One region of the Selenomonas oralis genome, then DNA from elsewhere that is predicted to be linked to it. Evidence: riboswitches for the same ligand, from Rfam matches in the RefSeq annotation. Region 1 holds a riboswitch; the other holds the start of a gene.
What was found. Region 1 has a riboswitch for cobalamin ahead of ACRTGH_RS11365 (methylmalonyl-CoA mutase family protein). Riboswitches for the same ligand answer to the same signal wherever they lie in the genome.
Positions count from the first base shown of each region.

Region 2: it holds a riboswitch for cobalamin, as region 1 does, so the genes downstream of both, ACRTGH_RS05815 (hypothetical protein) here and ACRTGH_RS11365 (methylmalonyl-CoA mutase family protein) in region 1, are expected to answer to the same signal.

Region 1 covers NZ_CP194411.1:2,410,313-2,414,663, forward strand. Annotated here, with positions in the region: gene ACRTGH_RS11365 (methylmalonyl-CoA mutase family protein) at 1-1,375, opposite strand, end outside; cobalamin riboswitch at 1,622-1,795, opposite strand; gene ACRTGH_RS11370 (hypothetical protein) at 1,925-2,188, shown strand; gene ACRTGH_RS11375 (type I glutamate--ammonia ligase) at 2,259-4,145, opposite strand.
Region 2 covers NZ_CP194411.1:1,217,034-1,221,384, reverse strand. Annotated here, with positions in the region: gene ACRTGH_RS05825 (C40 family peptidase) at 1-778, opposite strand, end outside; gene ACRTGH_RS05820 (PepSY-associated TM helix domain-containing protein) at 923-2,221, opposite strand; gene ACRTGH_RS05815 (hypothetical protein) at 2,353-2,559, opposite strand; cobalamin riboswitch at 2,631-2,803, opposite strand; gene ACRTGH_RS05810 (methyl-accepting chemotaxis protein) at 3,025-4,351, opposite strand, start outside.

The DNA of each region.
Region 1 (4,351 bases):
CCTCGAGAGCCTTAACGATGCCGCCCTTGCCCTCGATTGCCTGGAACTCAGCCCAGATCTTTTCCTGAATCTCCTTCGTCAGCGTCTCTACCGCCCAAGATCCTCCCGCCGGATCAATCGGCTGCATCAAACCGAACTCTTCCTGCAGCATGACCTGCACGTTGCGCGCGATGCGACGCGAGAATTCATCGCCCTTGCGGATCGGCTCATCGAACGGAGCGTTCTCGAAGGAATCAAGTCCGCCGACGACGCCCGAGAAAATTTCCGTCGTATTGCGCAGCATGTTGACATAAGGATCGTAAACCGTCTTGAAAAACAATGCGGGGCGCGCATGGATATGGATGCGCTGCGCTTCCTCGCCGCCGCCAAACGCCTTGACGATCTGCGCCCAGATCGGGCGAACCGCACGGAGTTTAGCAATCTGCAGGAAGAAGTTCGCGCCCATGGAGAAGCCGAACATCATCTGTTCCGCCGCCTCGTCCACCGTAAGCCCGCGCTCTATGAGAGCGCGCAGGTAAGCGACACCGACGGCAAGTGTCGAAGCAACCTCCTGCACATCATTGGCGCCGCCGCGCGAAACAGCATCGCTTCGCACCATGATCGTCCTGAGCTTCGGAGCATACTTCTTCACCCAAAAAGCCGCTTCCGCCATCTCATCATAAAGCTGCGGAAGTGCGGCATAGTTCTCGCCGCGCTGAATCATTTCACCCAGGGGATCCGCCCCTACGAAACCGCTGAGCTTGGCGAGATCGCCGCCGTCGGAATTGACAGACGCCGCGACGAGAGAAAGCATTGGCAAGGACGAAGCACCCGCATAGATATAGAGCGGATGATGGTCGAGCTTCAAGCCGTTAAGCGTCGTGTGCATATCCTCGACCGTCGTGATATTGCACCCTTCATCACCGATCTTTTCGGCATCCTTGGCATCCTTGTTGAGGAGCGTCGCCGAATCCAGACGGATGTTATAAATCGTCGATCCCTTGTCCACCTCGCGGCGCAGCAACTCGTTGTTTTCCTCAGGCAGCGTCTCGTCGCACGACTGCGCGATGCCCCAAGGCTGTTCAATGTAGCCGTTCGGACGCACGCCGCGAAGGAAGTTGTCCATACCCGGGAAGTCGGTTCTCGGCAAGATTCCGTCTGTCATCTTGTGCGTGTACATCGGCTCAAACGTAATGCCCTCATACGTTTTCGTAAACATCTTCTTCTCGAAGGGAGCCCCCTTCAACAACTCGACGCAAGCCTCTTTCCACTCCTCATACGTCGGCGGCTCAAATTCGTCGAGCGGAACATCGGGGAAACTCGTTTGTTGTTCGGCCTTCTTCAAGATGGCCTGCAGGTCAAGGTTCTCATCCTGACCCTTTGTTTCATTGCTCATACTTCCACAGCCTCCCTTAACAATGATACGGAACACAACAAAACCGCCCTGCGTTTAAAAGGCGGTTTCTGTGTTCCGGTCGACAGGCTTCATGTAGAGATGCTTCTGCACGTCGTTTCCAGTCAGAACATCTTCTTTCCAAATAAAAATCCGGTGCCAAAAGCGCCGGAGAGCCCGCCGTGTCCCAGTACGGCAAAATCCCCTACCCATCGCTCGCAGGTATTGGCACACCTCAATGGTACGCCAACGGTGATGTCAAAACAGGCAGTTCTCCTGGCTCAGATTCATCGTCCAATCATGCCTTCCCAGAGATTTCTCCAGTGGCGTTCTATGACGGACTCCTCTTACAGTGGCGGGACCGCTCCGGCTTCTACCGGATTCCCTATTAAGTCTTGCGACACCTGTCTCCAACAATATGTTGTTTTCATCTTTATATTAACTCTATTTATTGGGGATTGTCAATACTTCCGAAGTCTTTTACAATAAAAATATGAGTTGAACCCCGACCTTTTCCCAAGACTCTTCCAAATCATGCAAGGAGGCTATTCCATGATCAAAATTCATGGCGCCGTCATCATAGAACAAGGCGTGACCTTTGCCATAGTTGTCGTCAAACCCCACGTCACTCAGTACACGGCACGCGCCGTATCGTTCCGCAACGAGATCGCGCCCTTTTTCCGCAACTTGCCCATCATCCTGATGTCGCAGGATCGCGATGGAAAACCGCGCTATTACGGCAGAAAGGACATCGTCGATTTTTTGAAAACAGTGAAAATCGAGCAGATTCCTTGGAAGACATACCATATCTATTAAAAGACGCACCTGCCCCAACAAAAGAAAAAGCGCCTGTCTTGGCGCTTTTTCTTTTGTCATCAGCAAACCGTCAAATCATATTCTTCGTATAGGCATCGTAAAGAACTTTGAGCTCCTCAATCTTATCATACATCTCCACCTGCAGGCCAGAAGCGGCAGCGTAATCGCCCTCATTCAACGCCTTGATCAGAAGCGTGAAAAGTGATTTCTCATCAATGCTGTCTTTTGCGAGATAGGAACGGATTCCATTGATCTTGTTCCAGTTGTAGGAATCCTGATCCGTTACGAAATCCGTCTGCACCTCGCGCGCCTTGCGCACGATATCACGATTTTCAGGAATGATTCGGCTGATGAGCTCCGTTTTCCAGCGCAGGAGCGCGCCCGCCTTGAAAGCGTCGATAATCTGCTCACGAAGTGCACCGCCTGCTGTAATGGCCTCCACCTTCTCCGGGTGGTTCTCAAAGCCCTGCATATTTTCCCAGACCGTCGACGGCGGCGCACCGAAGAGGCGATCGCGTTCCCTTTCGGTATAATCCTCGAATACATCGATTTCGCTCCTGTAAGCGCGATTCTTTTCGAGATAGAACCCCTCCTCGCCTGCATCTTTGGACAATTCCGCCAGCAGGGCATCCGTCGTGCGGGAAACAGCCGCTTTCACCCCATCAAGAACAGCGGAATAGACAGCTGCCAGGACAAGGTATGTATTGGAATACGGATTGCAGGCGCGCAATTCGAAGCGCGTCGCATAAGGATTCGTCAAATCACGAATCAAACCCGCAAGTATCGTGCGGTTGCGTGAGGGAATCTCGGGTGTGTGGCCAAGGGATGTGACAATGCAGACCGGCGCCTCAAACCCCGGCTTCAAACGATTCAAAGAATCATTCGTCGCCGAGACAAACGGATTGATAACCTCGTAATTCTTCAAAAGCCCCATGATTGCGCCATAACCGACAGCACTGAGGAAGTCCTTTTTCATATCCTGCGGCGTAAAGAGATTATAGACCTTGCCGTCTTCCATAACAGCGGCAATGCAGAAATGCGTATGTTCACCATTGCCCGCAAGACCGATCATCGGCTTCGCCTTAAAATTCACTTCAAGTCCGTTCTCGCGGAAGACCTCGCGCACGATCGTGCGCACGATAAGCTCATTATCTGCCGCCTGCAAAGCGTCGGCGAAACGCCAGTCGATCTCAATCTGCTCACAGACATGCGTCATCTTGCCCGATTCGTCAATCTGCGCCTTGAGGCCGCCGACCTCCTTATGTCCCATCTCTACCTGCAAGCCATAGCGGTCAAGCAGCATGACAGCCTGCTCCAAAGCCGTGCGCACAGCCCCATGCGTACGCTGCCAATACTGCTCCTGCATGACCTGCGAGGCCGACATCTCTTCAACATTCGATTCTTCCAACGGCGTCTTCACCCAAAATTCCAGCTCTGTCGCCGAAGTGAACTGGAAATCCACGATTTTGGAGCCATCGATATGTTCAAGACCCGACACATGCGGATGCTCCTTGAACATCTGCAGGAGCTCCCCTTTCAGATAGGTCAGCGTATCCTTCAAAATAGCGCGCGAATCAACGCGTTTTCCATCGTGAATCAAAAAAGAGGGGATGCGCAAGGTGCCGATCGGTCTCCCCGTCTCCTCGTCGAAATGTTCGAGATTATAGTCGATAAACCAGTTTGCCTCCGGATCAATCGGCATATCCACCTTCGCATTGTTCAAGATGGCAATGCCCGTCAGCACGACGGAAGATCCATCGGTCTGCACCGCTGTCCCATTATAGAAAGCGTCCATATCTTTGAGGAAGATCCGCATGGGTATTTTCTCGTCCGTATCATTTCCCGCAAGGTCGATGCCGACGAGGGAAACAAACTTGATCTCCGGATGTTCTTTCAAGAGACGCGCTATTTCTTCCTTCTTGGAATTTGCCGGAATCACATACAACAACTCTTCCATTTCAACCATCCTTTTCCTCGCACAGGCCGCTCCTTCATGCAAAACGACAAAAGCGTTTCCACATAAAAAAACCGCACAGCAACAGCCTCCCCTCAACGGACGGAAGCCAAAGCTATACGGCGACGCTGCCAAAATATTCTTCTCGTGGCGTTATCATATCATTTCCCTGCCGCAATGTCCAGCAAAATTCTGTCAGAAGGAGGAAC
Region 2 (4,351 bases), 1.2 Mb from region 1:
TATGCTTGCCGCCGTAATAATGCGTTTTCCAATAATCATTCGACAACTCGTCTATGCGCACGCCCTTGCTCGTCGACGCATGGATGAACTTGTCGCCGCCGAGGTAAATGCCGCAGTGCGAAGCGCCTTTCTCGTACGTCTCGAAGAACACGAGATCCCCGGGCTCCAGATCCGTTACACGCGCATTCTTGCCGAGCTTGAACTGCTCGTCCGCCGTGCGCGGAATCGTCATGCCGTTCTGCTCGAACACGTACTGCAGATAACCGGAGCAGTCGAACGCCTTCGGCGTCGTGCCGCCGAACTTGTACGGCGTACCGATATACTTCCGTGCCGTCGCGATGACCTTGTTCACGTTCGCACGCTTGAGGAACGGCTTGCTCTCCGGCGCCTTGTTCACATGCGGCTTCAGGTCAGGCTTCCTGTCCGCCGTCTGCGGCGGTTGGATCTTCACGCCGCCCGCACCGACCGGCAGCGCGATTCGTCCGGCGTCCGCCGGCTCCTTCTGCAGACGCGCCCAAGTCTCGCGATCCACAACGCCCGTCTCCTTGAGGCTCTTCGCGCGCTGGAACGCTATCACAGCATTCTTCGTGCGGCTGCCGAAAATCCCGTCCGGCTTGTCGTCAAGATACCCCGCGCGCTGCAGTTCCTGCTGCAGCTTCAGCACATCGCGCCCATGCGAATTCTCGGAGAGGATCGGCGCAGCCGAAGCCGTCCCCGCCGCCAAAAGCATGGCAAGACCCAGCGCAAGAAACACCCTGCGCAGACGATAAGAGCGCATAAGAATCCCTTCCCTTTCCGTAAATCGCAAGAGCGGAATCCCTCCGCTGCCAACTGTACTTTACAGTATACTGCAAAAAAGCCGCTTTGAAAACAAGAATTTTCCTAGGCGGCGCACAATGAAGCAGCCGTTTGTGCGTGCAACTTACGGCCGCTTGGCGAAGAGCCAGGCGACGGCGCTTACGGCGAGGACTAGGAGCCAGGCAAGCGTGCCGCCCGTATTGCCGAGGAAGGTATCCGAGAGCGGCGCCGTCATGCCGATGAGGGAGAGCGCTGCGAGGAGCGCCGGCAGCTTCCAGACGGAAGCCAGCAGCGAACGTCCCCTGTCGTCCGCAAAGACGGGCCGGCGCTCCTTCTGCCTGTGCGTGCGCTGCCACCAGCCGAGGAACCCCGTGACGATGACGACGATCGTCACGATGTCGAGCAGCGCCCAGATGATTTTCAGGAGAATCGTCGAATGGTTATGGATGTGGAGGTCGAGCAGCGAGGCGCAGACGGCCAAGTAGCGCGGCAGCGGCTCAGTGAAGTGCAGGAGCTCGCCGTCTGCCGTACGGGAAAAGAGCACCTTCTGCCCCATGAACATCGCGGGGTGCGCCGCATCCGTCAGGTAGAGGGTCGCAGGGAGTTTGCCCGTCGCGGCCTCCATGCTCAGGACATCCTGCTCGGGGAAGGCTTCTTTCGCATAGGCGAGCATATCCTCGTAGCGGACGCTCGCAGCATCCCCCTGCGGCGCGTGGGCGTCGACATCCGCGAGGTAAGCGCCGTAGCCCACGGAGAAGATGACGATGGCAACGCCGCTCAAGGTCAGAAGCCCCGCCCAGACCGCCGTGACGACGCCGAGGAAGTTGTGCCAGTCGAAGGAGCTGCCCGCCGAGACGCCGCCGCGCGTGCCGCCGAAAAGGCGGCGGCGCATGAAGGTCGGATAGAGCAGCAGGCCGCCGAGAATGGAGAGGAAGCTGAGGAAACACATAATGCCGAGGAAGATCATACCGCCCTGCCCCATGGCGAGCCGCAGGTGCAGGATGTGCAGCGTGTGCATGAGGCTCGCGACGGCAGGCGACTTCACTGCGCCGCTGCGCCACGGAACGGCCTGTTCCGTCATGGGCGAATAGGCGATCTGCGTGCCACCCATGCTCATGCGCCCCGTGCGCCCGTGACTGCCCTTGTCAGCGATGCGGTAGAGCAGAAGCCCATGCTCGGGCATGGCGGAAATGGCCTGCACCTTCTTGTCGGGGTTCTCTTCCAGGACCTTGTCGAGTCCGGCAGAAGTTCCCTGCCAGAGCACATGGTAGGAGGAGTCTCCCGCATGGGGCAGAGGCTCGACGCGGTTCCACTGCGTGATCTCCTCCTTGAAGAGAAGAGGTAGCCCCGTGAGGCAAAGCAGGAGGAAAAACACTGCACAGATCGCACTGATCCAGCGGTGCAGACGATAGAGAAGTAACATGAAAAAGACTCCTTTCTTTCAAAACAGACCCGCTGAAACGGATTCGTCCGAAATCAGCTTGAAATGCTCGGAAAAGGACGCCCCATCTTGCCCTAGCCTCCCTGCCGGCTACAGATTCGTCGCCATAAGAATTACAAAAGCCCGGCGCCTTCCATCAGGCCGCGCCTGTAAAGAGCGGCCGCAAAAAAAGCCCTGCGCATCGCCGCAAAGGCGGCGAAAAGAGCCCGTCCGACGGCGCCGCAGGGCACAGGCGCAAACCAAAAGCAGCGCCCCTCCCGCCAGGAAAGGGCGCTGCTCAAAATCACCGCTTCATCAGGACGCAAAAAGATGCGCCGCACTGTCCTTCCGCCCCAAGGCGGAAGCAGCCGGCCGATAAAGCCAGATTCCCTCCCCATCGCTCGCAGGTCAAACGGCAATCGTCAATCAGGCAGTTCTCCTGGCTCCAGTTCATCGCTCCTCCGCACCTTCCCGGGCTTCCCCAGTGGCATCTTGCGGATTCGCTCGCTGTTACAGTGGCGGGACCGCGCCGGCTCCTCCGGCTTCCCTATTAAGTCTTGCGACACCTGATCCCATTCTATACGGTTTTCATATCTCCGGGCTTCCGACTGCCAGAATATCATTCCCCATAGGCATTGTCAATAGCACGGGAAAAGTTTTCCATCCTCCGTGCGTTCGTCTCGGGCAGACGGCGGCCCACCCGGCAAAATGTCGTCTGCCGCGCAAAAAACCGGGAGCGGCGCTGCTGTGCCGCTCCCGATTCCCGTCTTATTTTCGGCGTGATCCGAGCCGGCGAAAAATCAGCCTCAGCCCGAAAATGCCGCCACGAGATTTTTCAGTCGCTCCGTGCCTTCCTTGAAGCTCTGCACCTTGTCGAGAATGTCGGCGTACTTCTCCGCCATGCCGACGATATTCTCGGCGATGCGCGTGTTGCCGTCGGCGCTTTCGTGCGTCGCCCGGCCGATTTCCTCCATCGAGTGGTTCATGTTCTCCACCGACTGCAGAAGCACCTCCGAAGTCTTGGTGCTTTCCTTCGCCGCTTTCAGGAAGTATTCCGCATCCTCCTTGTACCGGACAGCCGTATCGTCCATCTGCGCATAATCCTTGCGCACATCCCCATCGAGAAGTGCCAAGAGATCGAACGCACTCTTGGACAGCGCCTGCATGGCGCTTGTCACTTCCCCCGTGAGGCTCTTGATCTTTTCCGCCGTCCCCTGCGACTGCTCGGCAAGCTTTGCGACCTCGCCCGCAACGACGGAGAAGCCGCGGCCCTGATCGCCGGCACGCGCCGCCTCGATGCTCGCATTCAGCGCGAGGAGGTTCGTCTGCTCGGCGATATCCGTAATCGCCTGCGTGAGCTGCGAGATCTGCTCGACGACCTTCGCCGATTCGATGGCCGCTTCCACCGACCCCTTGGACGACTCGTAGACGCGCTGGGAAGCCTCCTGCGCCTGCTCCATCTTTATCTTGAGCTCCGTCGCACGCGTGCTGATTTCCTGCGTGTACGCCTCGCTCTTCTTCATCACGCCGACCGTGCCGCGGATCTCCTCGCTCAAATGGTTGCTGACCTGCTGCATGCTTGCCGTCGAAGCCGCCGTCTCCTCCATGCCCGCCGACATCTCTTCCGTCACTGCGGACATATCCTGCGTCTCGTTGTTCATGGCCTCGATCATGCCCTCAAGCTCGCCGACAACAACATTCGTCCTCTCCGCTTCCTCATGCACCTGCTTCATGAATCCCTGCATCTTCATCAGGGCTTTGACGACAACGCCGATCTCATCCTCGCGGTGCGAGAGGGAATCCGGAATGGCGCGGGAAAGATCCCCTGCCGCCACGGCGTTGAGGTGCTCGATCGAAGTGTTGAGCGGCGCGGAGATGTTGTTCGCAATGATGCGCGACATAAGGATGCCGAGAATCAGGCTCACGAAAATGATCGCCGCAAAAATCTTCAAGGTGCGCGCGTACTGGATATTATTCGTCTCAAAAAGCAGCTTGCCCTGGAACACATTGTCCGGCGTCAGAACCTGCATATTGGCGCCGATCGCCGTGATGGAGGAAAGCTTGTCGTAAGCCGCCGCCTTGTCCTCCGGGGTCACCCCCAGGGAACTTACCGCTTTCACGGCGCTGTCCGCC